One region of the Granulicella sp. WH15 genome, then DNA from elsewhere that is predicted to be linked to it. Evidence: riboswitches for the same ligand, from Rfam matches in the RefSeq annotation. Region 1 holds a riboswitch; the other holds the start of a gene.
What was found. A riboswitch is a leader RNA that binds a small molecule or an ion and turns the genes downstream of it on or off. The one in region 1 is predicted to bind cobalamin.

Region 1 (3,378 bases):
TGACGATGCCCAGAGCCTTGGCCTGCTGGAACTCAGCGAGCAGTTTGCGCGTGTCGACCGCGAAGGTCAGGTCGGCAGACCACTCCGGGACCAGGTAGTGGTAGTTGGTGTCGAACCACTTGGTCATCTCCATCGCGGTCTGCTCGCTGCTGTTGCGGGCCATGGCGAAGTAGCGTTGCAACGTCACTTCTCCGCTGCCGAAGCGGGTTGGGGTGGCTCCTACCAACACCAGTGCGTCGAGCACCTGGTCGTAGAGCGAGAAGTCGTTGGAGGGGATGAAGGTGATGCCCGCCGCCCGCTGTTGCAGCCAGTGGCGCTCGCGCAGGCTGTGCGCGACGGCCAGCAGGTCGGCCTCGGAGGTGGTGCCCTTCCAGAAGCTCTCGAGGGCAAACTTCAGCTCACGCTGGCGTCCGATGCGCGGGAAGCCAAGGACGGCAGTTGGTATCGAAGGTGTGTTGGTGCTCATGGTGCGGTTCCTCTCTCGTGCGTATCGAAGGAACCACCACTGCGCAGGTGTACGAGGACGCTCGCGCGTGGGGCGCACGTCGTCAGCGGACAGATGAAAGCCAGACCCAATCCACGAGGCCGGTGCTCTCCAGCGCAGCCATGGTGGGAGCGCGGGCGCTCCTCCACGGTGGTGGCGGCAGGCTGGTGTTCGGACTTAGGGCCGCCTACTTGGCATCGCTTCCCACCTCCGAGGTGGAGGCAGTGCGTGGTCCGCGGAGGACCGTATGCTGTTCGTTCCCATTACCGCTGCGGGACAGTGCCGGAGTTCCACCGGCTTCCCATGGGCAGGACGCTCCCGCGCCCTGCACCTGCACATATCTATCCTACCTTCGTACAGCCCTGGGATGGGATGGAGGGATCTTGTTCCCGACCAGCGTGAGGGCCACGCGAAGCAGTAAAACCGCCATCCGCGTAGGAGGCCCGTCCGCAGGACAAGGTTGTGGCAGGGATAGGTCGGGCCTTCAGCGCTTTTGGGAGGCACCCCGAGGGCTTAGGTCAAGGTGAAGAAAGCATACCTCGGGGGCTAAAGCCCGCTTCTGTGGCTGGTTTTGATGTCCGGATTAAAGCCCGGACCTACCCCAGAAGCAACAACAACACAAGCAATGGCAAAGACGAAAGCAGATTCCTCCGCTTCGCTCCTGAATGACAACAAAAAAACAAGCAACTGCAACGACGGAAACAAGCAACAGCGATCATGGGAGGACAAGTGGTGGTCAAAAAGCTGTGTCTGCGGAGTCATTATCGACTTAGGTAACCCTGTAACCACGCGACGTTGGTTACTTTTCCACATCACATCTAGATATAGCGCTTGCCGTGGCGCACAGCGCAAGATAGGGTAGGTTTATTCGTGGTTCTCCAAACCAGACGGCTTGGGGTGAAAAGGGAATCCGGTGAGAGTCCGGAGCTGTCCCGCAGCGGTAAGCAGGTACGAAAGCCTGGGTGGCACTGGAGCGACGCTCTGGGAAGTCAGGCCGGTAGGGTTGATCCTGCGAAGTCCGAAGACCTGCCACGGATACATTTGCTCGCGCCTCCGAGGAGAGGCGAGGCGGCAGTGGCCCGTTTGTTCCTCGCTCCCCGGAGGTGGTCCGTTGTCTCTTCGCAAGCTTCCCGAGGCCAAGGAGATTATCCATGGCCACTTTCGCAAACTCGACCTCCGATTCGACCCACATCCAGACCAGCCTCTCCGATCTCGCGCCCGGATTCCCCGCCCGCGAGGAGACGCCCATCATGCACGTTCGCAAGCGCAACGGCGCGCTCGAACCAGTGGACGTCAACAAGATCGTCCGCGCTGTACAACGCTCGTCCTACGGGCTGACTCATGTCGATGCGATCCGCGTTGCATCGAAGACCATCGGCGGCCTGTATGACGGGGCCACCACGCGCGAACTCGACACCATCTCCATTGATACGGCCGCCTCTCTGATCGCCGAGGAGCCGCAGTACTCGCGGCTGGCGGCGCGGCTGCTGCTCGCCACCATCGTCAAAGAGGTCTCGGCGCTGAACCTGCACTCGTTCTCGCAGGCCATCGCATATGGGCACCAGGAGGGTGTGGTCTCAAAGGCCACCGCCGAGTTCGTCCAGACCCACGCGCGCAAGCTGAACCACGCCGTCGATGAGACCTTTTCCGACCGCTTCGAGTACTTTGGGCTGCGCACGGTATATGACCGCTATCTACTGCGTGATCCGATCTCACGTAGCGTGATCGAGACGCCGCAGCACTTCTTTCTGCGCGTGGCGTGCGGGCTGGCGGGCACGGCGCATGAGGCCATCGAGTTCTATCGGCTGATCGCGTCGCTCGACTACATGCCCTCGTCGCCGACGCTCTTCAACTCCGGCACCAAGCACGCGCAGATGTCCTCGTGCTATCTGCACGACTCGCCGACGGACTCGCTCGAGAGCATCTACGACACGTATAAGAACGTCGCCATGCTTTCGAAGTTCTCGGGCGGCATCGGGCTGGCCTTTCATCGCGTGCGCTCGGAGGGATCGCTGATCCGCGCTACCAATGGGCTTTCGAACGGCATTGTGCCGTGGCTGCGGACGCTGGATAGCTCCGTTGCTGCCGTCAATCAGGGCGGTAAGCGCAAGGGTGCTTGCTGCGTTTATCTGGAGCCGTGGCATGCGGATATCGAGTCGTTCCTCGAGCTGCGTGAGAACACCGGAGACCTCTCGCGGCGTACGTATAACCTGAACCTCGCTAACTGGATTCCCGACCTCTTTATGCAGCGTGCTGAGGCTGACGGCATGTGGTCGCTCTTCGATCCGAAGGACGTGCCGCAGTTGCCCGATCTCTATGGCGAGGAGTTTACCCTGGCCTACGAGAAGGCCGAGGCGGATAAGCTTTACCATCGCCAGATCAAGGCGCGTGAGCTGTATGCGCGCATGATGCGCTCGCTGGCCGAGACCGGCAACGGCTGGATGACCTTCAAGGACGCTACCAACCTGAAGTGCAACCAGACCGGCAAGCCGGGCAATGTGGTGCACCTGTCGAACCTCTGCACTGAGATCACCGAGGTGACCTCGAACGACCAGACTGCCGTGTGCAACCTGGGGTCGATCAACTTGGCGCGGCACGTCATTGCGGATGAGAACGGCAACGCCAGCTTCGACTTCGAGAAGCTCGGCGCGACCGTGCGCACGGCGGTTCCGATGCTCGATCGCGTGATCGACATCAACTACTACCCCATCGCGCAGGCTGCTGGATCGAACGTGCAGTGGCGGCCCATCGGGCTTGGCATCATGGGCTTGCAGGATGTGTTCTTCCAGCTTCATCTTCCCTTTGACTCCGCCGAGGCGCAGGCGCTCTCGACGAAGATTCAGGAGGAGATTTACTTCCACGCGCTTACGGCTTCGGCTGCGCTGGCTGAGAAG
Region 2 (3,378 bases), 2.0 Mb from region 1:
CGATCAGCGGACGCACGCCGAGCGAGAGCGCCAGACGTTCGAGCGCGTCCTCATGCCGGGCGATGGAGCGACCGTTCACGAAGATATCGAAGCCGGGGTCCTCGCCTTCGACCACGATGTACATGGAGGCTGCCATACGTGTGAGTGTAACGGGTATGGCGGTGCAAATGGGATTGGCTAGGCAGCTTCGGGGGGCTTCGCCAGCAGCAGCCAGAGCGCCGCACCGGCCATCAGAGCGAGTCCGCCGAGCATGATGGGCGTGGTGAGAGGGTGCAGCAAGAGGATGGCCGCGAGGATGGAGAAGAGCGGGATCAATAGGTAGCGCGCGGCGAAGGGGATAGGGTGCATCTCGCGCAGCAGCCAGAGCGTCAGCAGCAGGATGGGCGCGTCGAGACCGAGAGTGAGGAGCGCGTCGGGAACCAGCGCGCTGAGCCGGAGCCCGATGGGGTACCGGGCAACGCCAGCCAAAGTGAAGGCCGCCAGAAGCAGAGTCGACGTGCCACTGACGACAGCGGCGGCAGGAACGATCTTGACCGGAGCCAGCAGGCTATGGAGACGAATGCCAGCCAGCGCCGAGGCCACGGCGGAGACGACAAGCAGCCCGAGGAGCGCCCTCGAGAGGCCGGAGGATGGCAGGCCGAGCGGAAGCAGCACCAAAGTTCCGGCGGCTCCGGCGATGGCCGGGACGAGCAGACGGCGGCCTTCGGTCTCAGGGCCGAACGAGGCAGTCCTATGGGCGACGGCCAGCACGATGACCACGGGCAGCAGCGCGAAGACCACCACCTGCAGGTGGGAGCTGACGTGGCCCTCAGCGAGAACACTCATGATGATCGGCAGCGGGAAGAGCAGCGCCATCGAGAGAACCATCGGCCGGGTGATGGCGGCCTTGAGCTGCGTGATGGCGGGCAGCGAGAAGAGGAAGGTGAGGACTAGAAAGTGCAGCGCCTGCTGCAACGCCGTGGGTAGCGGCGACGGCAGCAGGGTCGTCACCGCACCGCGTGTGGCGGAGAGGATCGAAAGCGCGAAGAGGGAGAGCCAGAGGGTCAGTCGCATGAGTCGCTTTGGTCAGGATGACACATCGAGAGCGGGTTCAGTTCGCCGGACCATTGTGGATCATGGCTTCCCTGCTTCATTATCAAGGATTCTTTGACTTACCCCTCCCATTCGCTTAGAACTAAAGACTCACCGAGTCCTGCGATGATCTGCCCTTCGATCTTCGTCCTTATTCCTTTTTTGTCCCGCAATGGAATGTTCGGGAAGCGCGGTGAGACTCCGCCACTGCCCCGCAACTGTGAAGCGCACGCCCGTCAAGACACGGGTGAGATGCGGCCTGGATCCTCCCACTGGCGCTTTGACGCTGGGAAGAGAGCCGATCCCAACGACGGCCACGCATCGAAGATCGCGCAAGTCAGGAGACCGGTTCCGTATGCGTCACAGCAACCACGTTCCCGGGGGGGAGCGTAGGAGCCATATCATGTCCTCACCTCTTGGCCGCACCGCGGCCCGAAGTCTTGCTTGCCTGTTTGCCTCCACCAGTCTGACCATCGCAGCCCATGCCGTCGTGGTCCGCGGCACCGTTACCGATCCCCAGGGCCGTCCCGTCGCAGGCGCGCGCATCTCGCTCATCCAAGGCAAGCAGAGCGTCGCCGTCACCGCCTCCGGAATCGACGGCAGCTACGAAATCCGCACCGCCGTCCCCGGCCGGTTCGTCCTCCTGACCACCTCGGACACCTTCGCGCCCAACATCGCGCCGGACTTCTACGGCGGCCGCACCGCCGTGGTGACGCGCCGGATCGTACTCGACCCGGCCTCGCTGACCCAGCAGGTCACCGTGACCGCCACCGGCATCCCGACGCCATTGCAGCAGGCAAGCTCCGCCGTGACGCTGATCCCACAGGACGACCTGCTCACCCGCGTGGGCATCATCGATGACCTGCGGCAGTCGCCCGGCGTGGCCGTGGTCCAGACCGGCCAGTACGGCGGCGTCACTTCCCTCTTCGTGCGCGGAGCCAACTCTGACGCCAACAAGATCCTGATCGACGGCATCCCCGCTGAGGACGTCGGCGGCGTCTTCGACTTCGGCACCGTCAGCTCGACCGGCCTGACCACCGGCGGCACCACCACGCCCGCCATCGAGATGTATCGCGGGCCCAACAGCGCACTCTACGGCACCGACTCGCTGGCCTCGGTGGTGAGCCTCTCGACGGCGCGCGGCAGCTCGCTGCGGCCGGTCTTTACCTACTCGGGAGACGCGGGTAACCTGCACACCTATCGCAACGAGGCCGTACTGAGCGGCGCGCACAAGGCGCTGGACTACTTCGGAGCCTTCTCGCGCTTCGACACCTCGAACGCAGTGCCGCTCGACCGCTACCACTCCGGCACCTCGGCCATCAACGTGGGCTACAACCTCTTCACCAACACCCAGGCCCGCTTCACGCTGCGCAACGCGGACTCCGCCACCGGCCTGCCCGGCGCGTATGACTTCCAGGGCCTCTCGCAGAACGGCAAGCAAGCCGACCAGGACCTATACTCCGGGTTCACGCTCGAGAACCGCTTCCACGGCAACTGGCACAACCTCGTCCGCTACGGTATCGCGCGCAAGCGGGAACAGGCCGACTACTACGGCCAGCAAGGCATCCTGACCAGCTTCGTCGGACCTTACGGGCCGGACACCGAGTCTACCGGCAACGTGGTCACAATCCGCGGTGCGAACGGCTACACGGCAACGGGGCAGGCGCAGATCTTCACCAGCAACCGTGACCAGGACTCGAACCGCGACGAGCTGTACTACCAGTCGGACTACACCTTCCCGCACCGGATCACGGCGCTCTTCGGTTTCCGCTATGAGAATGAGCGCGGCAGCTTCAACATCCCCGCGTACTTCGAGTTCGAGCAGATCCAGCGCACAAACTTCGAGTACAACCTGCAGGTGCAGGGCGACATCAAGAACCGGCTCTTCTACTCGGTCGGCGGATCGGTACAGAAGAACCACCTCTTCGGAGTAGCAGGAACACCGCGCATCGGGCTGGCCTACATCCCTGTCAGCGCCGGGCCGGGCAAGTTCAAGGGAACGAAGATTCGGGCGAACATCGCCACCGGCGTGCAGGAGCCGTCGCTGGCGACCGAGTTCTCGAGCCTCTACAAGCTGCTTGTGACCTCGGGCGACGCGGCCGACATTGCGGCTTACCACATCGGCCCGCTGGGTCCGGAGCGATCGCGCACGCTTGACGTCGGCGTGGACCAGAACATCTTCGGACAGAAGCTGATCGCCAAGGTCGGCTACTTCCACAACCAGTTCTCGCACCAGCTCGAGTACGTGAACGGGCCGGAGATCCAGAAGTACTTCGGGATCACTCCGAGCAACGACCCCGACTTCTT

Region 2: it holds a riboswitch for cobalamin, as region 1 does, so the genes downstream of both, FTO74_RS11660 (TonB-dependent receptor) here and FTO74_RS03625 (ribonucleoside-diphosphate reductase subunit alpha) in region 1, are expected to answer to the same signal.

What each region holds. Positions count from the first base shown of each region.
Region 1 covers NZ_CP042596.1:822,876-826,253, reverse strand. The annotation lists gene metE (5-methyltetrahydropteroyltriglutamate--homocysteine S-methyltransferase) at 1-466, opposite strand, end outside; cobalamin riboswitch at 629-834, opposite strand; cobalamin riboswitch at 1,339-1,533, shown strand; gene FTO74_RS03625 (ribonucleoside-diphosphate reductase subunit alpha) at 1,636-3,378, shown strand, end outside.
Region 2 covers NZ_CP042596.1:2,793,250-2,796,627, forward strand. The annotation lists gene FTO74_RS11650 (hypothetical protein) at 1-136, opposite strand, end outside; gene FTO74_RS11655 (hypothetical protein) at 178-1,053, opposite strand; cobalamin riboswitch at 1,206-1,440, shown strand; gene FTO74_RS11660 (TonB-dependent receptor) at 1,475-3,378, shown strand, end outside.